Linked DNA regions of Actinocatenispora sera. Each later gene encodes a partner of the first gene's protein in a complex. Links are inferred from orthologs where the notes say so. Each region holds a gene or a part of one and is shown on either strand. Other genes may lie near its edges.

Region 1 (12,036 bases):
GGCACCAAGGTCCTCTCGGTGCAGAAGTACGTCTCCGAGTTCGCCGCCACGTTCTCCGGCAGTTCGCTGGTGCACGGCCCGATGTCGCTGATCCTGGCGATCGTGATGTCCGCCGTCCTCACGGTCGGGGCCCTGGCCCTCGCCGTCGACCGGCTCCGCTCCTTCTCCATGGCCGGCGAAACCAGCTGACCAACCGACGCGAAGAGGGGCGCCACCGCAATGGTGGCGCCCCTCTTCGCGTGTCGGTACCTGCTTGCGCCGTCGGGCGGGGCTCGTGCGGACCGCCGGCGCGGTCACTTCTTGACGTAGACGCCCTTGTTCCGCACGACGGTGACGACACCCTCGTCGACCAGGACCGCGATCGCGCGGCGGAGCGTCTGCCGGGCCACGCCGAGCTCCTGTGCCAGCGCCAGCTCGCCGGGCAGCCGTACCGGGTAGGTCCCGTCGGCGATGCGCTCCCGCAGGATCCGCAACACCTGCTCCCACACCAACTCGGTGCTGTCCGGATCGACCGTCATCGGTCCATCTTCGACGGCGACCGCAACACCCGGCGCGATCACCTGTTGACGTACATGCCCTTGCCGCGGACGACGACGAGCACACCTTCGTCCACCAGGATGGCGACGCCGCGGCGCAGACTCGGGCGACTGACGCCAAGCTCGTTGGCGAGGTCGAGCTCGCCGGGCAGCCGGTTCGTGTACGTCCCGTCCTGCACGCGGTCCCGAAGGATGCGCGCGACCTGCGCGTAGATCAGCTCTGGCGATTCCGGGTCGACAGCCACACCTGCACGGTAGAAGTTGCCAGGCATCGTTTGGCCTCCCGCAACATCATTTCAACTCACATGACAACAGTAGACATCAGTTGACATGTGCCGTACCGTGAAGGCGTCGATACGGAGCGACCCCCGGCTGCTGGCTAGAGCAAACCGGGGGTCTGACCGGTATTGGAGGTACCGGCTGTGGGGAAGCGTAAACCAACTGCGACATACGTGTTGTCCGCGGACGATATCCGGGCGGGTGATCAGGTGTTCATCTCGCCGGCGGCCGGGGTGCACGGGCACGGCTGTTGGTGGGGGATGGTGGTGTCGCGGATGCCGGCGCTGGTGAACGGGGCGGTCTACCTGCGGGTGGTGCCAGTCGACAAAATCGGGGACGACCCGCAGGTGACGACGTTCTACGCGCGGCTGTCGGGGCTGCTGGTGCGGCGGATGCCGTGAGCGTGCCGATCGCGCTGGGTTGGCTGTTCAGTCTGGTACTGGCGTTCGTGCTCGGCGCCGCCCACGCCCACCGCGACCGGTAGGCAGGGCCCGGTCAGGTGGCGGCGTTGGCGGTAGCGGAGGGTGGCGACGGCGAGGGCCACCGACCACAGCGGCCAGAGCAGCGAGGGCAGCATCACCAGTGGCCACTCCCGCAGGTTCGCCAGCGCGTCCGGGTTGGTCGCCAGGCTCAGTACCACCGACTTCGACGTGGTGGCGACGAGGCCGGCCACGAGCAGGCCGGGCAGCACCGCGAGCAGCACCGGTACCCGGCGGCCCCGCAGGCCGGGCATCCAGCGGGGAAACACCTCGCCCCAGGGGCGGATCAGTCCCCAGGTGAGCAGCGCGCCGAGCGAGGCGGAGACCGCGAGTCCGAGCCCGGCCCACAGGATCGGCGAGCCGAACGGTGCCAGGTCGAAGCCCGGTACCCGGAAGAACATCAGGACCCGGGTCAGGGCGTAGACCAGCGGCGCCTCCATCGCCAGGTGCGTCCACCGCCGGCAACTCGCCCGCACCCGGGCCGGAGCGCCACCGCGGCCCCGGATCCGCGCGGCGAGGCCGATCGCAAGACCGACCCCGGCCCCGGCCAGCGCCACCTGGAGCAGCAGCGGTACCGAGGCGAGCAGCGTCACGTTGAGCTCGGACCGCAGCATGGTACCGATCAACGTGGCGGGCAGGTAGCCGAGCACGGTGAGGATCGAGGTGTCCAGCACCGTGAGTACGGCCGCGATCCCCACCGCGGCAACGGCCACGGTGACCGGCCGGCGTTGGCCTCGGAGCGCCGGGGGGCTGGCCGCGAGCCAGACGGCGGCGGCGCACACCGCGAGGCAACTGCCGAGAAACACCGCGTTGGCGGCCCCGGGCGGGAAGTCGGTCAGCGCGGTGCCGAACCGTTCGGTCGGCTGGTCCAGCGGGTTCCGGTCGCCGCGGACCAGCCAACCGGTCCCGAGCACGGCCAGTACCAGCGCGATCGCGGCGGCCCCGGCCGGCGCCAGCCGGGTGGCGACGACCCGGGACGCGCGCCCACCGGGGCGGGGTTCGGTGTCGGTCGGCGCTGCGCGACCGGGTGGCGCCGCGGTACCGGGAGTCCCTGCGCGGCGGCCCACGTCGGGGTGCCGGTGTGCGTCGTGCTGCGGTGTCGATGCCATGCCCGTACTGTTCCGGCGATGCGCCGTCCGGCGACTCCCCACCGAGACCGGCCCGGCTCCCCCGGCCGAGGGAACGGTGCGGCTCGGCGCGACCGGGGAGCGGTGCGGCTCAGCTTGACCGGGGAGCGGTGCCGCTCCGCTCGACTGGGGAGTGGTGCGGTCCAGTGCGTCCGCGGAGCGGTGCGGCTCAGTGCGACCGGGCGCGCAGGGCGTTCTTGTCGGGCTTGCCGAGCGGGGTGAGCGGCAGCGCGTCGAGGTACTCGACCCGGCTCGGTACGTTGATCTCCGGCAGCCGCGCGGTCACCACCGCGCGCAGCTCGTCCGCCGGTACCGGTGCGTCCGCGATCAGGTAGGCGACGACCGCCTCGCCGGTCGTCCCGTCCGGTGCACCGACCACGGATGCGGCTCGTACCAACGGATGCTCGGTCAACGCCGCCTCGATCGGTGCGGCGTAACAGTTCCAGCCGCCGACGATGATCATCTCGCGGGCCCGGCCGACCAGGTACAGGTACCCGTCGTCGTCGAACCGGCCCAGATCGCCGGTGTGCAGCCAGCCGTCCCGCAGCACCGCGGCGGTCTCGGCCGGGCGGCGCCAGTAGCCCGGCATGACCGAGTCGGAGCGCACGCAGACCTCGGCGATCTCGCCGGCGGGCAGCACGGCGCCGGCGGCGTCCCGGATCGTCACCTCGACGCCGGGCAGCACCCGGCCGGCCGAAGCGAGCAGCTCGGGCCGGTCGTTCAGGCCGCGGACGTGGTCGGCGACGGTGAGGGCGGTGATCGCCGGCGCCTCGGTCGACGCGTACCCCTGCTGGAAGACCGGGCCGAACGCGTCGATGGCGGCCCGCAGCCGGGCCGGCGCGATCGGCGCGCTGCCGTACACCACGAACGACAGCGCACTGGTGTCGGTGCGCCGGCGGTCCGGATGGTCCAGGAGTTGGCCCAGCAGAGCCGGATAAAGGTACGTGAGGACCGCGCCACCGCGCAGCGCGGCGAGCGAGGCGAGCATCGCGCCGGGCTCGAAGTCGTACGTCTCCACGGTGATACCGAGCATCAGCATCATCAGCGCCATGTCCCCGGCGACGTGGGCGATCGGCGTCACGGCCAGGAACCGCGCACTGCCGGTACGGGCCGCGAGTTCGTCCCGGGCGGCGGCGGCACCGGCCAGCGCGGACCGCGCCGCGGCGTGCAGCGCGGCGTACGTGGTCGGCACGCCCTTCGGCAGCCCGGTGGTACCGCCGGTGTACGTGATCCGCGCGATGTCGTCCTCGGCCGCGGCGACCGGCAGCGGCTCGTCCGACTCCCCGGCCGCCAACCCCGCCAACCGCTCGACCGTCACCGCCCGCACCCCGAACGCCCCCGCGCCCACCGGCACGTCGCCGCCCCGCGCCACGCCGCCGATCCGCGCGCCGCTGATCACCGGGCCGTCGGTCAGCAGGCTGTCGATCCCTGCGCCGTCGGTCACCGGGCCCTCGATTCCCGCGCCGTCGGTCACCGACTCTGCGCCGTCGGTCACCTGGTCCTCGATCCCTGCGCCGTCGGTCAGCGGGCCCTCGATTCCCGCGCCGTCGGTCACCGACTCTGCGCCGTCGGTCACCTGGTCCTCGATCCCTGCGCCGTCGGTCAGCGGGCCCTCGATTCCCGCGCCGTCGGTCACCGTCTCTGCGCCGTCGGTCACCTGGTCCTCGATCCCTGCACCGTCGGTCAGCGGGCTGTCGATTCCTGCGGCGTCGGTCGCCGGGTTGTCGGGCACGGGCTGGCCGGTCGCCGGGCCGCTGACAGCCGGGCCGCTGCCGTCGAGCAGCGCGAGGCCGGCGGCTGCGGTGACGACGAGCGTCGGGTCGGCGTCCGCGACGATGTGCGGCACCGACTGGGTGGTCGGCCCCAGGTGCACGTGGGTGAATCGCGACCCCAGCAGGTACGCCGCGAGCCGAACGAGCAGCGCGTCCGGGGTGTTGGCCGCGAGCAGCACCAGCCCGTCGCCGCGCCCGACGCCGAGGCCACGCAGCGCCCGTGCGGTCCGGTACGTGTCGGCGCGCAGTTCGGCGAAGCTCCAGCTGCGGCCGGCCGCGACGAGCGCGGTGGCCGCACCGTGCGCGTGCAGCGCGTCGAACAGGTCGGTCACGTACCGGGCGGGCATCGTTCCTCCAAAAACTAACGCTGTTCATTTAATCTCGACCAGCATAGCCCGGTACCGTGCGGGCCATGCCAACCGACCGGACGCCGCCCCACGGGACACCGGCCCACGGAAGGCCCGCCGACGCGGCAGCGGCGCACGGCACGTCGAGTGACGGGGCCCGCTCCGACGGGACGCCCGCCCACGGGCCCGGGACGCCCGCCGACGCGACGCCGGCCGAGGGGGTGCCCGGCGGCGGGGCCGGAGCGAGGCGGCGCGGTCGGCCGCGCAAGGACGAGCCGGCGCTGACCGAGCGGGTCGTCCTCGACGCCGGGGTGCGGCTGATGGTCCGCGACGGACTCGACGCGGTGACCATGCGCGGCCTCGCGGCCGAGCTCGGGGTGCGTGCCGCGTCGCTCTACCGGTACGTGCGGAACAAGGACGAACTGCTCGACGCGCTCGCCGACGAACTGTTCGCCGGAATCGACCTGACCCGGTACGCGCAGGACGACTGGCGCGCCGCGCTGACCGCGATGGCCGCCGCGCTGCGCCGGCACCTGCTCGCCCGGCGCGACTCCGCCCGGCTGATCGCCGGCCGGTTCACCACCGGGCCGAACGCGCTGCGCAACATCGAGGCGCTGCTGGCGGTGCTGCGCGGCGCCGGGTTGTCCGACCACGACGCCGCGTTCGCCACGTACACGTACGTGACCTGGCTGTTCGGCTTCGTCGCCGCGGAGCAGAACCGGCTGTCCGCCGAGGTCGCCGCCGGGATGGCGCCCCGCGAGTACCTGGACCGGCTCGCCGGCCGGCTGCGCGCGATGCCGCCCGACCGGTACCCGCATGTCGTCGCGCTGGCCGGCGAGCTGACCGCGCCGGACCTCGCGGCCCGGTTCGACTTCGCGCTGGCGCGGCTGCTCGCCGGCATCGACGTCCTCCGCACCACTGCCGATCCCCGTTGACCGTGGTGGTATCCGACTGAGATAGCGCTTTCCGCCGGTATGGCACCGCGTCCGGCCGGCGAGGAGCGGCGGCGGCCGGCGAGCGGAGCGGGTTGTCGGTGGGCCGGCGTAGGCTTGCCGCACAACCCCTGGGCCTGCGATCCCGGGGGCCATTCTGCGTGCCTGGAGTTGACTCGTACATGAAGCTCGCCGGCCTGCTGACCGCTGCCCTCGCCGACCCGGCGCTCGCTCGCGCCCGCGACACCGCCCGCGAAGGCGGCGCGGCCGCGCAGCGGTTGGACCTGACCGCACCGCCGGCGCTGCGGCCGTTCGTGGTCGCCGCGATCGCCGCCGACGCGGCGGCCGGCGCCGGCCGCCCGGTGCTCGCGGTCACCGCCACCGAGCGGGAGGCCGACGACCTGGCCGAGGCGCTGCGCTCGCTGTTGCCGCCGGACGAGGTCGTGTCCTACCCGGCCTGGGAGACGCTGCCGCACGAGCGGCTCTCGCCGCGCTCGGACACGGTGGCCCGGCGGCTGTCCATCCTGCGCCGGCTGGCGCACCCGGTCGCCGGCGAGCCGGCGCAGGGTCCGGTCCGGGTGGTCTGCTCGGCGGTGCGCAGCGTGCTGCAGCCGCAGTTGCGCGGGCTCGGCGACCTGGAACCGGTGCGGCTCGCCTCCGGCGACACCGCGGACCTGGAGCAGGTCGCGCGGCGGCTGACCGACCTGGCGTACAGCCGGGTCGACATGGTCGGCGGGCGCGGCGAGTTCGCGGTGCGCGGCGGGATTCTCGACGTGTTCCCGCCGACCGAGGAGCACCCGCTGCGGGTCGAGTTCTGGGGCGACGAGGTGGACGAGATCCGCCCGTTCGCGGTGGCCGACCAGCGCTCGTTCGAGCCGACCGGGGAGAAGCCGGTCGTGCTCGCGCCGCCGTGCCGCGAGCTGCTGCTCACCCCGGAGGTACGGGCACGAGCGGCGGCGCTGGCCGCCGACCACCCGGGCCTGGCGGAGATGTGCGAGAAGCTCGCCGAGGGCATCCCGGTGGAGGGCATGGAGTCGCTGACCCCGGCGCTGGTCGGCGGCGACAACCTGGAGCTGCTGGTCGACGGCATGCCGACCGGTACGGTCGTGCTCGCCTGCGATCCGGAGCGGATCCGCTCGCGGGCACACGATCTGGTGTCCACCTCGGCGGAGTTCCTCGCCGCCAGCTGGGCCGCCGCGGCGGCCGGTGGCGCCGAGCCGATCGACCTCGGCGCGGCCGCCTTCCACTCCCTTGCCGACGTGCGCGGGCGTGCCGACGAGCTGGGCATGCCGTGGTGGAGCCTCAGCCCGTTCGGCACCGTGGAGGCGGAGTCGGCGCCCTCCTCGATCGAGGCCGAACTCGCCGAGATCGACCCCGAACTGGCGTCCGCCGTGGACGACGTGGTGCCGGACGACGCGGTCGCGCTCGGCGCGCAGCCCGCCCCGCTGTACCACGGGGACGGTGCCGCGTTGCTCGGCGACGTGCGCCGCTGGGCCGCCGACGGGTACGCGGTCGCGCTGGTGTTCGAGGGCCACGGGCCGGCGCAGCGCACGGTCGAGCTGCTGCACGAGGCCGACCAGGGCGCCATGCTGGTCGAGGCGATCGCCGAGCCGCCGGAACCGCAGTCGATCCTGGTCGGCTGCGGCGGGCTGGACCGCGGCTTCGTCGACGAGACCGGCAAGATCGTGGTGATCACCGGTAACGACATCACCGGCGGCAAGGGCGCGTCCACCAAGGACATGCGCCGGATGCCGAGCCGCCGGCGGAAGAACGCGATCGATCCGCTGGAGCTCAAGCCCGGCGACTACGTGGTGCACGAGCAGCACGGCATCGCGAAGTACCTGGACATGGTGCGCCGCACGATCAACGGCGCCGAGCGCGAATACCTGGTGCTGGAGTACGCGCCGAGCAAGCGCAACCAGCCCGGTGACCAGCTGTTCGTGCCGACCGACCAGCTCGACCAGCTCACCCGCTACGTCGGCGGCGAGCACCCGACGCTGTCCAAGATGGGCGGCGCCGACTGGCAGAAGACCAAGTCCCGGGCCCGCAAGGCGGTCAAGGAGATCGCCGCCGAGCTGATCCGGTTGTACGCGGCGCGGCAGAACTCGCCCGGCCACGCGTTCGGCCCGGACACCCCGTGGCAGCGCGAGCTGGAGGACGCGTTCCCGTTCCGGGAGACGCCGGACCAGCTGGAGGCCATCGACGAGGTCAAGGCCGACATGCGCAAGCAGTACCCGATGGACCGGCTGATCTGCGGCGACGTCGGGTACGGCAAGACCGAGATCGCCGTGCGGGCGGCGTTCAAGGCGGTGCAGGACGGCAAGCAGGTTGCGGTGCTGGTGCCGACGACGCTGCTGGCCCAGCAGCACTACAACACGTTCACCGAGCGGATGGCGCAGTTCCCGGTGAACATCCGCACCCTGTCCCGGTTCAACACGGCGATCGAGACCGAGCAGACCCTGACCGGCATCGCCGACGGCAGCGCCGACATCGTCCTGGGCACCCACCGGCTGCTGTCCTCGCAGACCCGGTTCAAGCAGCTGGGCCTGGTCATCGTCGACGAGGAGCAGCGGTTCGGCGTCGAGCACAAGGAATACCTCAAGCAGCTGCGTACCCACGTCGACGTGCTGACGATGTCGGCCACGCCGATCCCGCGGACCCTGGAGATGGCGGTGACCGGCATCCGGGAGATGTCGGTGATCGCCACCCCGCCGGAGGAGCGGCACCCGGTGCTCACCTTCGTCGGGGCGTACGCCGACAAGCAGGTCGCCGCCGCGGTCCGGCGCGAGCTGCTGCGCGACGGCCAGGTGTTCTACCTGCACAACCGGGTCGAGTCGATCGAGAAGGCGGCCCGCCGGATCCGCGAACTGGTACCAGAAGCGCGGGTCGCGGTGGCGCACGGCCAGATGGGCGAGGAGCGCCTGGAAAAGATCATGCTCGACTTCTGGAACCGCGAGATCGACGTGCTGGTCTGCACCACGATCGTCGAGTCGGGCATCGACATCCCGAACGCGAACACGCTGATCGTGGAGCGCGCCGACATCCTCGGCCTGTCCCAGCTGCACCAGATCCGCGGCCGGGTGGGCCGCGGCCGGGAACGCGCCTACGCCTACTTCCTCTACCCGGGCGAGAAGCCGCTGACCGAGCAGGCGCACGAGCGGCTCGCCACCATCGCGCAGCACACCGAGCTCGGCGCCGGCATGTTCGTGGCGATGAAGGACCTGGAGATCCGCGGCGCCGGCAACCTGCTGGGCGGCCAGCAGTCCGGGCACATCGAGGGCGTCGGCTTCGACCTGTACGTGCGGATGGTCGGCGAGGCGGTGCAGGCGTTCAAGGGCGAGGCGCCGGAGGAGATCGCGGAGGTGAAGGTCGACCTGCCGGTCGACGCGCACCTGCCGCACGACTACATCTCGGTCGAGCGGCTACGCCTGGAGATGTACCGCAAGCTCGCCGAGGTACGCGACGAGGCGGCGCTGGACGAGGTCCGCGCCGAGCTTTCCGACCGGTACGGGGAGATCCCGACCCCGGTGGAGAACCTGCTCCAGGTGGCCAACTTCCGGCTGCTCGCCCGGCGGTACGGGTTGACCGACGTGTCGCTGCAGGGCCGGCACGTCCGGTTCAGCCCGATGCCGCTGCCCGACTCGAAGCAGTTGCGGCTCAAGCGGTTCTACCCGGACGCGACCTTCAAGTCCACTGTGGACATGGTCAGCGTGAACCGGCCGACGACCCGCCGGGTCGGCGGCGAGCCGATGCGTGACCTGCCGCTGCTCAACTGGTGCGCCGAGCTGATCACCACCATCCTGGACGCCCCCGCCCCGGCGAAGACGGGCTGACCGGCGTAGCACCGGGTCTGCCCGGTGCTAAGCCGATCGCGGTACGGCGGTGCCATCCCCGGGCGGATGCCCGAGCGGCGACCGTGGTGCTGTGCTGTGCGGGTCAGATCCGGAGATCCGGCAGTACGGATCGCCGGCACCTCGTCGAGGGTCCGACAGCACGGCGCCGACGGTGCGTCCTGCGGGGGCCTGACACCGCACAGGGGAGTCCGAGATGAGCTCGACGCGACAGGTCGGGGTGCTGATGGTGATCGAGGCGGTCACCTTCGGCGTCGCCGGGTACCTGCACCTGAACGGCCGGATCCCGCTCGGCGTCACGACCGTGCACGGCGAGTGGTTGCCGCCGGCGACGGTCGCCGAGTGGCTGATCGGCACGTTGCTGCTGGCCGCGGCGGTGCTGACGGCGCTGCGGGTGCCCGGCGCCGGCCCGTTCACGCTCGGCGCGCTGGGCTTCGGCATCGTCGGTGTGATCGTCGGGCTGAGCATCACCGCGAGCGGCGGCCGCACCGCCGACATCGTGTACCACGTGACGATCCTGGCGGCGCTGATCGCCACCCTGGGCCTGCGACTGCGCGCCGCCCGCCAGCCGCGCCCCGCCGGTATCGGCGGCTGAGCGCCACGGCCGACCCCGCCCGGCCGGTACCAGGGCCGGACCGGGCGAGGTGGGCTCGGGTCAGCGCGGCAGCGTGTCGGTCCACTCGCCGGTGACGGTCGCCGCACGGCTCGCCGACAGCCACACCTCGGTGCCGTCGGCGGTGACGACGAAGTTCGTCCCCCGTACCCGGGCGGTCTTCGGGTCGATCACCAGCCGTGCGGTGTGGTCCCCGGCCGGGAACGAGATCGCCCGGCCGCCGTCGACGCGACCGAGGTCGCGCACCCCGGGGCGGGTCGCCAGGACCCGGAAGGCGGCCGCCCGGACCCGTTCCGGCGCGGGCAACTGCGACACCAGGCTCGTCAGCGAGTCGACGACCAGCTCGCTGCGCTGCGCGGCGCTGAGCTTCCCGCCGCTGGTGCGCACCGAGCCGTCCGCGGCGTTGTGCTCGACCGCCTTGGTGATCCAGGCCCGGAGCGCGGTCGCGTTCTGTGGCAGCGACCGGAGTTCCGGCACGCTGATCGCGGTGCCGGCCAGCCGCATCGGGGTCTTCATGGGCAGCGCGACGACCGTGCCGTGGGTCTTGTCGCCGCGCACCCAGAGGCGGCCGTCCCGGCTGCGCCACGTCTCGTCGGCCGAGCCGGAGCCGTACGTCAACTTCACGTGCCAGTACGTGCCGGTGGCGTCGGGCGTGTCGGCGGCGGTCGTGGCGGCGGCGAGCAGCACGTTCTGCCCGCCCGACACGGTGCTGGTCGCCGGCGTACGCGGCCCACCGGTCGTGCTGCCTCCGGTCGGCGCGGACGGCCCGCTCGTGACCGCGACGGCCACGACGGCGCCGGCGGCGACGACCGCGGTGGCACCCACCCCCATCGCCCAGCGACCGGGGCGCGGCCGGCGCAGCGTGGCCCGCTGCAGTCGCCGGCGCCCGTCGTCGATGACCTCGGTGGTCGGTTCCGCCGTGTCCAGCAGGGTGGCGACTGCCTGCAGATCCTCATCCATGGTTGGTCTCCTGGTCGAATGCGGTACGAAGCTTGGCGCGGGCCCTGCTGAGCCGGGATCCGGCCGTGCCCGCGGGGATGCCGAGCGATTGGCCGACCTCGTCGTAGGTGAGCCCGCCGAGAGTCACGAGCAGCAGCACGTCACGCTCGCGAGTCGGAAGCGATCGCAAGGCGCGGGCCAGCCGGGGCCGTAGCCGCCCGGCCGCGGCGATGTCGACGGCGCGGTCCTCCGGCCCCTCGGCGGCAACCTCGACAGGCACTCGGGCCAGTGCCTGATAGCGGCGGGCCTCCACCCGCCGGTGATGCCGCACGATGTTCGTGGCGATGCCGAACAGCCACGGCCGCAGCGCGCCGCGCGCCGGGTCGAACCGATCCCGCTTGGCGTACGCCACGAGGAACGTCTCGGCGGCGAGGTCGTCGGCGTGCTGCGGCCCCAGCCGGCCGGCGATGTAGCGGTAGATGACCCGGAAGTACCTGTCGTACACGGCGGCGAACCGCGCCGGGTCGTCCCGCAGCTCCGCGACGAGTTCCGCCTCGTCGGCCGCGTCCGCCGGCCCCGCGGCCGTGTCCACCGGACCGGCGGTCACGTCACTGCCTCAGTCATCCGGAGTCCTTCCTCGTAGTCGGTGCTGACACCAGGACTCCGTCGCAACCGCGAATCGCCTTCCCGGCCCGCGCCGGCCCGCTCCGCAGGCCGCCGATCCGGCCGCCGCGGTCAGTGGGCATGCCGGCGAGGCTGCCGCCCGGCGCCGCCGGTCGGGACGCCCGGTCGGGCACCGGACCGGGCGTACGCCCAGGTCAGGACACCGGGACCGGGCGTTCCGGCCGGGTCAGGGCACCGGGACCGGCTCGCGCTCGGCGGCGGGCGCCGGGGCGGCCTCCGACTCGGCCAGGCCGATGCGTTCGTGCAGCCAGCGCAACGGTTGCGGAGCCCACCAGTTGGCCGAGCCGAGCAACCGCATGAACGCCGGTACCAGCACGCCGCGCACCAGCGTGGCATCCACCAGTACGGCGAGCGCGAGTCCGATGCCGAGCATCTTCAGCATCGCCACCTGCGAGGTACCGAACGCGACCAGGACCAGCGCGATCAGCAGCGCGGCCGCGGTGATCAGCCGGCCGGTGCGTTGCAGCCCGGTACCGA
Region 2 (10,930 bases), 3.5 Mb from region 1 along the record:
CCCGATCAACGCGCTGCAGGCGGCGATGGACGGCTACCAGGTCGCGCGGCTGGACGACGTGGTCGAGCAGGCCGACATCTTCGTCACCGCGACCGGCAACTTCCACGTGATCACCGCGGCGCACATGGCCCGGATGAAGCACCAGGCGATCGTCGGCAACATCGGCCACTTCGACAACGAGATCGACATGGCCGGCCTGATGAAGATCGACGGCATCAGCCGCGACAACATCAAGCCGCAGGTCGACGTCTGGGAGTTCCCGGACGGGCACACCATCATCGTGCTGAGCGAGGGCCGGCTGCTGAACCTGGGCAACGCGACCGGGCACCCGAGCTTCGTGATGTCCAACTCGTTCGCGAACCAGACGATCGCGCAGATCGAGCTGCACACCAAGCCCGCCGAGTACCCGATCGGCGTGTACCGGCTGCCCAAGGTGCTGGACGAGAAGGTGGCGCGGCTGCACCTGGACGCGCTGGGCGTCCGGCTCACCGAGCTGACCGACCAGCAGGCGTCCTACCTCGGCGTCCCGGTCGACGGCCCGTACAAGGCGGACCACTACCGCTACTGAGCCATCCGGCCGCCGGGCTTCCGGTGGTACCAGCGACATCCGGCGCGGTGACCAGCACGGTCGCCGCGCCGGATCGTTTTCCGGGCAGTGCAGCGGAATCATCCACAGTGGACTGATCGGCCCGGCAGCATACCGGAGCCCGTCCGCGGGGACGCGGACGCCACGCCGATCCGGCACCAAAACGTACGGAACGCGCGAGGTTCTCAGATCAATAGATCAACCTCGATATCTCCGATTGTCCTGTTATCCCATGCGATGCCGGTCACGCCACCTAACCTGAAACCGACCCGGGTATCTCACTGTCCAGTGTGGACTCTGCCCGGTGGCCGGTACGGGGGTGGCAGCGATGGCGAACGCGACGCAGGTGCGTCCTGTCGAGACCACGCCGCCCGGCCCGCCTGGTCGCCGCACCGCCCGCCTGCCCGGAGTGGACGGGATTCGAGCCCTCGCGGTCACTGCGGTCCTCGTGTACCACCTGAGCGCGTCCTGGCTGCCCGGCGGCTATCTCGGCGTCGATGTCTTCTTCGTCATCAGCGGCTACCTGATCACCCGGCTGCTGGTAGCCGAGCGTGCCGGTACCGGCCGGATCAGCCTGCGGCACTTCTGGTTGCGGCGGGCCCGGCGGATCCTGCCGCCGCTGTTCCCGATGCTGCTCGCCACCGTGGTGCTCACCGCGCTGGTGCACCGCTCGGCGCTGCACCAGCTGCGTACCGAGGTGCTCGGCGCGCTGACCTACACCAGCAACTGGGTGCAGATCGCCGAACACCATTCGTACTTCGCGAAGTTCGGCGACCCGTCGGTGCTGCAACACCTGTGGTCGCTCGCCGTGGAGGAGCAGTTCTACCTGATCTGGCCGCTGGTGGTGGTCCTGATCCTGCTGCGTGGCCGGCGCCGGCTGGCGCTCGTCGCCGGGCTCGGCGCGATCGGCTCCGCGGCCGCGATGGCCGCCCTGTTCCAGCCCGGCGGCGATCCCTCCCGGGTCTACTTCGGTACCGACACGCACGCCTCCGGGCTGCTGATCGGCGCGGTACTGGCCATCGCCTGGCCGGCTGCGAGCGCCGCACCCGGGCCCTGGCCGCGCCGCCGCCTCGCCGCGACCGCGACCGCCGCCGGGCTGGGCGCCGCCGGTATCGGCCTCGGTTTCTGGCTGCTCGGCCAGTACAGCGACGCGACCTACCGGGGCGGCATCCTCGCCGTCTCGGCGGCCACCGCGGTACTGATCGTCGGCACCGGCCACGGCCGCACCCCGATCGGCGCGCTGCTCGCGTTGCGGCCGGTGCGCTGGCTCGGCGCCCGCTCGTACGGGCTGTACCTGTGGCACTGGCCGGTACTGGTGCTCGGCGACCGGATCTTCGCCCAGCGCACCGTGATCGTCGGCGCGATCGAGGTGTCGGTCGCCGTCCTGCTCGCCGCCGGTTCGTACCGGTTCATCGAACGGCCGGTGCTCACCCACGGGTACCGGGGTGCGCTGAGCCGGGCGTGGCGCTCGGTGCAGGGACGTACCTCCGCGCGGCGCGGTGGGCTGATCACCGCCGCCGGCGCGACCGCCGCGCTGTGCGTGTTCGCCGTCGTCACGCTGCTGCACGCGCCGGCGGCGCCGGTCAGCGGTCTGGACCGGCAGCTCGCCGCCGCGCAGCTCGCGGCCAAGCAGCCGCCCGCCGTCGAACCGACGCCGGACGCCGTGGCGCCCAGCCCGTCCGCGTCGCCGAGCCCCGCCGGGCCGCCGCCCGGCAACCAGATCAGCGCGCTCGGAGACTCGGTCATGCTCGCCGCCTCGCCCGCGCTGCGGCACCAGCTGCCCGGCATCCAGATCGACGCGAAGGTCAGCCGGGCGATGCAGAAGGGCCCGGGGATCATCTCGGGTTGGGCGCATCGCGGCGCGCTGCGGCCGGTGGTCCTGCTCGGGCTCGGCACCAACGGCCCGTTCCCGGCCGACATGCTGGAGGGCATCATCGGCCAGCTCGGCCCGGACCGGACGTTGTACCTGGTCAACGTGTACCTGCCGACCCGCCCCTGGGGCGGCGAGGTCAACCACACGCTGACCAAGGTGGCCTCCGGGCACACCAACGTGCACCTGATCGACTGGCGCAGCGCCGCCGGGGCCCACCAGAACCTGCTCTGGCCGGACCGGATCCACCCGCGGCCCGGCGCCGGCGCCGACCTGTACGCCCGGACCGTGGTCGAGGCGATGAGCACGCCGATGCGCGCCGCGCCGCCCGGCCGCGTCCAGTGACCGCGCCGGTCCAACGGCGCCACGAACGAGAGATTCGGCTTGATAACCGCGGTAGAGCCGTGGCCGGCGGCGCATCATCGGCCGTATGGGTGCCACCCGTCACCGTCGCCCCCGGGCCCACCTCCATCCGGCCCGCTGGCTGGGCTGCAGGCTGCGCAACGGCAATCCGCTGCGGCGCGGCTCGGACCGCGCCGAGGGCATCTGCGCGCTGTTCGCCGTCCTGCTGCTCCTCGTCGCCGTACCGGTGACGATCCTGATCGGGCTGAACATCGCGGCCAGCCGCAGCTCGGCCGCCGCCCGAGAGCGGGCCGAGCGCCAGCCGGCCACCGCGGTACTGCTGGCCAACGCGCCCGACTCGATCGGCGTCGCAGCGGCCGACGGCGCCGCCGGTTCCGTTCCGGTCCGGGCCCGCTGGCACGTCGGTGACCAGGCCCGCACCGGTACCGTCTACGCGACGCCGGGGCTGCATCGCGGCGCCCAGGTACCGATCTGGCTCGACCACCGCGGCCGGCCCGTCGCGGCGCCGCCGTCCACCACCCAGGTCACCATGTCGAGTGCCGGTACCGGGTTGGGGCTGCTGTTCGCGATCGTGGCCGGCGTGGGGGCGGCGTGGCTGGTGCTGCGCTGGCTGCTGGATCGGGCCCGATTGGCGGCGTGGGAGCGGGAGTGGCGCCGGGTCAACCCGCACGGCAACCACTGGGTGCGGTGATCGTTGCCGGGTCAGCCTGGGCGCGCGTGGTGCCGGGCTGGTGTTGCTGGCCGGGCTGCCGGTCAGTGGAGGTGGGGGCGTAGGTAGGGGGCGGTCGGGCTGGTGGCGTTGGTGGTGAGCTGTTCGGGGGTGCCGGTGGCGACGACGTGGCCGCCCCGGTGGCCGCCGGCCGGGCCGAGGTCGATCACCCAGTCGGCGCCGGCGATCGTGGCGAGGTCCTGCTCGACCACGACCACCGTGTTGCCGGCATCGACCAGCTCGTGCAGCTGGGCGTCGAGCAGTTCGATGTCGGCCGGGTGCAGCCCGGTGGTCGGCTCGTCGAGCAGGTAGATCGTGTGCCCGCGGGCCGGTCGCTGCAGCTCGGTGGCGAGCTTGATCCGTTGCGCCTCACCGCCGGACAGCTCGGTCGCGGGCTGGCCCAACCGCAGGTAACCCAGTCCGACCCGGCGCAGCGCGCGCAGGCTGCGCAACGCCACCGGCAGGTCGGCGAAGAACTCGGTGGCCGCGTCGACGGACAGGTCGAGTACCGCGGCGATGTTCCGGCCATGGTAGGTGATCTCCAGCGTCTCCGGGGTGTAGCGGGCGCCGTGGCAGGTCGGGCACGGCGCGTACGTGCCGGGCAGGAACAGCAGCTCCACCGCCACATACCCGTCGCCCTGGCAGGTCTCGCACCGGCCGCCGGGCACGTTGAAGGAGAACCGGCCCGCGGCGTACCCGAGCTCGCGCGCCTGCGGGGTGTCCGCGAACGCCTTGCGTACCACGTCGAACAGGCCGGTGTAGGTGGCGAGGTTGGACCGCGGGGTGCGGCCGATCGGCTTCTGGTCGACCTGCACCAACCGGCCGACCGGCTCGAGCCCGTCGGCGTCGGGCAGGTCGTCCGCCGGTTCGTCGCCGAGCTTGGCCCGTACCACCTCGGCGAGGACCTGCAGCAGCGTCGACTTGCCGGCACCGGAGAGCCCGGTGATCGCGGTGAACACGCCCAGCGGCAGGGAGACGGTCAGGTCTGCCAGATTGTGCCGGCGTACCCCGGTGAGCGTCAGCCAGGACGACGGGTCGCGGCGCGTGGTGCGGCGCTCGCCGGCCCCGTCGAACAGGTACCGCCGGGTGACCGACCCGGCCGCGCCGGCGAGCCCGGAAACGGGCCCGGAGTAAAGGATCCGGCCGCCGTACTCGCCGGGGCCGGGGCCGACGTCCACCACCCAGTCGGCGCGGCGCACCACGTCGAGGTCGTGCTCGACGACGAACAGCGAGTTGCCGGCGGCGCGCAGCTCGTCCAGCACCGCGAGCAGCGCCTCGGTGTCCGCGGGGTGCAGGCCCGCCGACGGCTCGTCCAGCACGTACACCACACCGAACAGCCCGGATCGCAGCTGGGTGGCCAGGCGCAGCCGCTGCAACTCACCGGCGGACAGCGTCGGGGTGGCCCGATCCATGCTCAGGTAACCGATCCCCATCTTCGACAGCACGTCGACGCGGGCCACCAGGTCGGCCGCGATCGGCTGGGCCGGGTGGTCCGGCGAACCGTGTTCCGCGGTGAGGCGCAACAGTTCCGCCAGCTCCGACAGCGGCTCGCCGGTCAGCTGCGCGATGGTACGGCCGGCGTACGTGACGGCGAGCGCCTCGGGCTTGAGCCGGGCGCCGTGGCAGGTCGGGCAGGGCCCGGACACCAGGAAACGCTCCATCCGGCGCCGCATCGTGGCCGACTTGGAGTCCGCGAACGTGTGCAGCACGTAGCGTTTCGCGCTCTGGTACTTGCCCTGGTACGGCCGCTGGATCCGGCCCGCCTCGCGCTCCGGATGCACGGTGACGACGGGTTGGTCGTCGGTGAACAGGATCCAGTCGCGGTCGGCCTGATCCAGCTCGCGCCACGGCTTGTCGATGTCGTAGCCGAGGGTGGCGACGATGTCGCGCAGGTTCTTGCCCAGCCAGGCGCCGGGCCAGGCGGCGATCGCGTGCTCCCGGATCGACAGCGACGGATCCGGTACCAGCGAGGCCTCGGTGACCTCGTGCACCGTACCCAGTCCGTGGCAGCGGGGGCAGGCGCCGACCGCGGTGTTGGGCGAGAACGAGTCGGAGTCCATGAACGCGATCCCGGGCGGGTAGTCGCCGGCCCGGGAGAACAGCATCCGCAACAGGTTGGACAGCGTGGTCAGGGTGCCGACCGAGGACCGGGACGAGCCGGCCGCCCGGCGCTGCTCCAGCGCCACCGCCGGCGGCAGCCCGGTGATCTCGTCGACGTGCGGCACACCCGCCTGCTGGATCAGCCGCCGCGCGTACGGCGCGACCGACTCCAGGTAGCGCCGTTGCGCCTCACCGTAGATGGTGCCGAACGCCAGCGACGACTTGCCGGAACCGGACACCCCGGTGAACACCGCCAGCACGTCCCGCGGTACCGCGACGTCGACGTGCGCCAGGTTGTGCTCGTGGGCGTCGAAGACCCGGACGAACCCGTCGGCCGGAGCGGACACCGCGCTGGCGGCGGTCCCCTCGTACCGGCCGGGCGCCGCGTTCGGGCTGGTCACCCCGGTGGGATCGGGCTGTGCGTTCGGCATGGACCCAGCATGACCGACGCGTCCGGGGCGGTACCGGCAGTCCACCGCACCGGCGCCCCGGGGCCGGGGTACCGGTGCCGGGTGCTCAGTCCTCTTCGGGCGCGGCGTGGTCCGGGACCCCCGGGTGCGGGTCGCGGCTGAGGTCGATCCGCGGGTCGCGCGGCGCGCCGTCGGGGGCCGCGTGCCGGCCGGTGGAGCGCTCGCTCGCGTTCTCGTCCTGCTCGGAAGTCATTCGAATCCTCCCCGTGTCCAGCTCATCGCGCTGAACGTCCGAATCCCTGAGTCGGTACGCGTATCGGACAGCAAGGTACACGAGCCGGGGTGCGGGCCAGATCACCGACACGGAATCGGCGGTTTACCTACCGGTAGCTACCCCGATCGTGCGATCCTGCCGGACATGACGCAGCCGCAGCCGGTACTCGATCCACTGTCGCCGGCGGCGCTGTTCCTGGTGCTGTCGGTACGGCCGGGGTCCGAGGCGGCGGTACGCGACGTGCTCGCCGACGTGTCCGGCCTGGTGCGTTCGGTCGGTTTCCGGTCCGCGCACGGCGAGCTGAGCTGCGTGGTCGGGGTCGGCTCGGCGATCTGGGACCGGCTGTTCGGCTCCCCGCGACCGGCGAAGCTGCACCCGTTCCGGCCGCTGCGCGGGCCCCGGCACCACGCCCCGGCCACCCCGGGTGACCTGCTGCTGCACATCCGCGCCGGCCGCTACGACCTGTGCTACGAGCTGGGTGTGCTGATCCTCGACCGGCTCGCCGGCCTGGTCGTGGTCGAGGACGAGACGATGGGCTTCCGTTACTTCGAGCAGCGCGACCTGCTCGGCTTCGTCGACGGCACGGAGAACCCGACCGGGATCGGTGCCGCCCGCGCCGTGCTGATCGGCGACGAGGACCCGGACTTCGCCGGCGGCAGCTACCTGATCGTGCAGAAGTACCTGCACGACATGAGCGCGTGGACCGCACTGTCCACAGAGGACCAGGAGCGGGTGATCGGCCGGACCAAGCTCGCCGACGTCGAGCTGCCCGACGACGTGCAGCCGAGCAACTCGCACGTGGCGCTCAACACGATCGTCGACGCGGACGGCACCGAGCACCAGATCGTCCGGTCCAACATGCCGTTCGGCTCCCCGTCCCGAGGCGAGTCCGGTACCTACTTCGTCGGGTACGCGGCGGATCCCGGGGTCACCGAGCTGATGCTGCGGCGGATGTTCCTCGGCGACCCGCCCGGCAACTACGACCGGATCCTCGACTTCTCCACCGCGGTCACCGGCAGCCTGTTCTACATCCCGACCGTCGACTTCCTGGACGATCCGCCGGAACCGACCGGCGGCCTGCCGGACGGATCGCTGGCGATCGGCGACATGCGAGGGGAATGAGCGAATGAACAACCTGCACCGCGAACTGGCCCCGATCTCGGACGCCGCCTGGGACGACCTGTCGCAGGAGGCCCGGCGTACCTTCACCCGGCACCTCGCCGGCCGCCGCGTCGTCGACGTGTCCGGGCCCGACGGCACCGAACTCGCCGCTGTCGGTACCGGTCGCCGCGAGCGCATCGACGCGCCCGACGGGGTGCGCGCGCACCGCCGGGTCGCGCAGCCGCTGGTCGAGCTGCGGGTCCCGTTCACCATCTCGCGCGACGAGGTCGACGCGGTCGAGCGCGGTGCCAAGGACGCCGACTGGCAGCCGGTCAAGGACGCCGCGAAGCGGATGGCGTTCGCCGAGGACCGCGCCATCTTCGAGGGGTACGCCGCCGCCGGCATCGGCGGCATCCGTGCCGGTGCCTCCAATCCCGCCCTGACGCTGCCCGGGGAGGTACGCGACTACCCCGACACGATCAGCCGCGCGGTCAGCGAACTGCGCCTCGCCGGCGTCGCCGGGCCCTACTCACTGCTGCTCAGCGCGGATGCCTACACCCAGGTCAACGAGACCTCCGACCACGGCTACCCGATCCAGGAGCACCTGCGCCGGCTCCTCGACGGCGACATCATCTGGGCGCCGGCGATCAGCGGCGCGTTCCTGCTCTCCACCCGCGGCGGCGATTTCGAGCTGCACCTCGGCCAGGACCTCTCGATCGGTTACACCGCACACGATGCCGACTCGATCGAGCTCTACTTCATCCAGTCCTTCACGTTCCTGCACTACACCACCGAAGCCGCTGTCCCCATCTCCAGCTGACCGCCGCGAGCCGCGTCAGTCCATGATGGACGGCCCGGCTCAGTGCCCACGGTACGACCAGGCCGCGCCCAGCACGAACGCGACCACCAGCGAGAGCACCCAGCCGATCGCGATCCCGATGGTCATGACGCGCGGCGGACCAGGAGGCCCGAGAGGTTGGCGTAGCACACCATCGGGGTCACCTCGTCGGACCCGATCGCGTCGACCGGCACGACCCGCAGGTACACCGCGCCCTGGACGAGGGCGGGCATCCGTGACACGACCATGGCCCACCAACATCCGCGCCCGTGCACGCCGGCCGCCGGCGAGATGAACACCTGATCGCCCGCCCTGATCTCCTCCGCCGCCCGCACGTAGGCCGCTGTCGGTTCTCGCATGGCTGGGTCCTCCGTCTCGGCCGGCACGTGACGGCCCTGTTCACGACTGCTCACGGGTCTGACCATACGCCTCGTAGAGACGTCTGGGAACTAGAGGAGACGTCTAGAGATTGCCCGGAGCGCTGCCGCCTGCTTGGTTAGCGTCGGCACCATGGTGGATCTCAGCGGGCTCCGGCCGGGCGCGGCGACTCCGCTGTACGTGCAGCTACGCGATGTGATGAAGGCAGCCATCGAGGCCGGTGAGTACGGTGCCGGTACCCGTCTACCCTCCGAGACCGACATCGCGCAGCAGACCGGTGTCGCTCGGCTGACGGTCCGCAAGGCGTACCGGCTGCTGGCCGAGGAGGGCCTGGTACGCACCATCCCGCAACGTGGCACCTATGTCGAACCTGCCTGACCCCCGCCGCGCGCGATCACCAGTGAGAAGGTCCAACCGAGACCGCTGACGGGGTTCATTCGCCTGCCGCCTGACCTCGAGCCAGAGGTCGGGACGTAGTAGGTCTTCGGCTCGCCTGGTTCGTCGATCGGATTTACCGTGTAGGCGGCCGTGGTCCAGGACGAGCGGGAAGCGCCCGATGCGCGTCGACGTCAAACTAAAAGAAATCTTTAGTTTGGCGTCGAGTGCGCGCGCGAAACCAAAAGAAAACTTTAGTTTGGGGCGCTGGTTTGATCGAGCGGCCCGGGTGCGCCGACCGCGGGGCGAGCGTGGGAGTCCTAGAACCCGAGATGCGCGCGGGGGCAACGGGTCGGGGTGCGTGGCGGAAGGCGACGGCGAGCCGGACCGCGATCGAGCCAGGGGTCAGTGGGGGGAAGGCGGTAGGCCCGAGGTCGTGCTCGGTGTACAGGCGGGCGACCTCGGTCAGCTCGACGTCCGCGGCCTTCGGATCGCTGATCGCGGGGCCGGCGACCCACCAGTCGGCGCCGGGCAGCCCGGCGCAGAGGTACGCGCGGGTCCCCGGCTGGTCGCGCCGGGACGGCGAGCGGCGTCGGGCGCGGTTCTCCCCGTGGGCGGCTTCCCACAGGGTCACGGCGTCGGGATCGTCGGCGAGCACGATCGCGTCGTACCAGCGCCACACGACGACTTCGGTACCGCCAGGGCCTGTCGCCAGCGCGACCAGGTTGCCGGGGGAGACCCGTTCGACGTGCGGGGTGGGGAACGGGGTCGCGTAGCCGACCGTCGCGGGCCCGTCGTCCGCGAGGACCTCGCAGTCGCCTTGCCGTACCCGGAGCACGATCCCGCAACGCAGCCGTGGTGTGTCAGAAGGCAGGGTCATCGCGCGAGGCTACCGAGCTGCCGGCACCCCGTCGATCGCGGGTCGAGGCGAAGCGCCGCATCCGCGCCGATCGAGAACTGGCGGCCGTCCCCTCCCACCGCCGATCGCGGACTGGTCGCCGGCGTGCCGGCGACCGAGGACTGGCGGCCGGCGCGAGACCTCGATCGGCGGGTGGGCGCGGTCGGGTGGTGTCCGGGTCACCAGGGGAGGGGGTGGTCGTCCTCGGTGAAGGTGCCGGTGGGGCCGTCGGGGCCGATGGTGGCGAGGCGGACGATGACCTCGGCGCTCTGCTCGACCGGGCGGCCGCCCTCGATCCCGGCGGTGAAGTCGGTGGCGGTGAAGCCGGGCTCGACGGCGTTGAACTTCACCTCCGGTACCGCCTTCGCGTACTGCACGGTGAGCATCGAGACGGCGGCCTTGGTTGCCCCGTACACGATCGACGGGTAGTGGAACTGGCGGCGCTGCGGGTTGGTGACCGCCCAGAACGAGCCGAGCGCGCTGGACACGTTGACCACGACCGGGTTGGCGGAGGCGCGCAGCAGCGGCAGCGCGGCCGTGGTGACCCGGACGACGCCGACGGCGTTGGTGTCGAACTGGCGCAGCGCGGACTCGCCGGTGACCGCGTCGGCCTCGGACGGGCCACGCAGCTCGGCGATGCCGGCGTTGTTGACGAGCACGTCCAGCCCGCCGGCGTCGTCGGCGATGGTGCGCAGGGCGGCGCGTACCGAGCCGTCGTCGGTGACGTCGAGCTGCACGTACCGGGCGCCGAGCTCGGCCGCCGCCTTCGCGCCACGTTCGGGGTCGCGGGCACCGAGATACACGGTCTGTCCGGCCTCGACCAGCCGGCGGGCGGTTTCGTACCCGAGTCCCCGGTTCGCGCCGGTGACGAGCGTGATGGTCATGTCGGTACTCCTTCGAACGCGGATGCACGGCCGGTGTCTGGCCGGGCGGGGCCGGTGGCCGCCGGCTGCCGGACGACCGGGTCTGGACGTCGGCGAGCCCAGCGTGCGTCCCCGGCGGCGCGCGAGACAGCGCCCCGATGATCC

The links.
Region 2: the proteins of mfd (region 1) and Asera_RS17930 are in contact, whole or in part, in a crystal structure (PDB 4DFC), measured with the Escherichia coli proteins. The link is inferred for Actinocatenispora sera from one-to-one orthologs.

What each region holds. Positions count from the first base shown.
Region 1 is NZ_AP023354.1:223,280-235,315, reverse strand. The notes cover bases 5,322-9,505. They hold mfd (transcription-repair coupling factor), read left to right. Parts: upstream 5,322-5,654; coding sequence 5,655-9,305; downstream 9,306-9,505. Other genes in these bases: Asera_RS01025 (TetR/AcrR family transcriptional regulator), read left to right, coding at 5,322-5,475. Outside these bases: Asera_RS01055 (ABC transporter permease), read left to right, coding at 1-189; Asera_RS01050 (GntR family transcriptional regulator), read right to left, coding at 294-518; Asera_RS01045 (GntR family transcriptional regulator), read right to left, coding at 557-781; Asera_RS01040 (hypothetical protein), read left to right, coding at 1,025-1,216; Asera_RS01035 (hypothetical protein), read right to left, coding at 1,174-2,403; Asera_RS01030 (AMP-binding protein), read right to left, coding at 2,591-4,540; more of Asera_RS01025, read left to right, coding at 4,606-5,321; Asera_RS01015 (hypothetical protein), read left to right, coding at 9,520-9,918; Asera_RS01010 (CU044_5270 family protein), read right to left, coding at 9,979-10,896; Asera_RS01005 (RNA polymerase sigma factor), read right to left, coding at 10,889-11,482; Asera_RS01000 (MMPL family transporter), read right to left, coding at 11,726-12,036. UniProt on the Escherichia coli protein: Couples transcription and DNA repair by recognizing RNA polymerase (RNAP) stalled at DNA lesions. Mediates ATP-dependent release of RNAP and its truncated transcript from the DNA, and recruitment of nucleotide excision repair machinery to the damaged site.
Region 2 is NZ_AP023354.1:3,760,616-3,771,545, forward strand. What follows is about bases 3,317-6,394. They hold Asera_RS17930 (excinuclease ABC subunit UvrA), read right to left. Parts: upstream 6,060-6,394; coding sequence 3,573-6,059; downstream 3,317-3,572. Other genes in these bases: Asera_RS17925 (Rv1733c family protein), read left to right, coding at 3,317-3,510; Asera_RS17935 (hypothetical protein), read right to left, coding at 6,145-6,291. Outside these bases: ahcY (adenosylhomocysteinase), read left to right, coding at 1-568; Asera_RS17920 (acyltransferase family protein), read left to right, coding at 915-2,801; more of Asera_RS17925, read left to right, coding at 2,887-3,316; Asera_RS17940 (Dyp-type peroxidase), read left to right, coding at 6,457-7,434; Asera_RS17945 (family 1 encapsulin nanocompartment shell protein), read left to right, coding at 7,439-8,233; Asera_RS17950 (hypothetical protein), read right to left, coding at 8,356-8,610; Asera_RS17955 (winged helix-turn-helix domain-containing protein), read left to right, coding at 8,762-9,007; Asera_RS17960 (hypothetical protein), read right to left, coding at 9,204-9,884; Asera_RS17965 (SDR family NAD(P)-dependent oxidoreductase), read right to left, coding at 10,082-10,786. UniProt on the Escherichia coli protein: The UvrABC repair system catalyzes the recognition and processing of DNA lesions. UvrA is an ATPase and a DNA-binding protein. A damage recognition complex composed of 2 UvrA and 2 UvrB subunits scans DNA for abnormalities.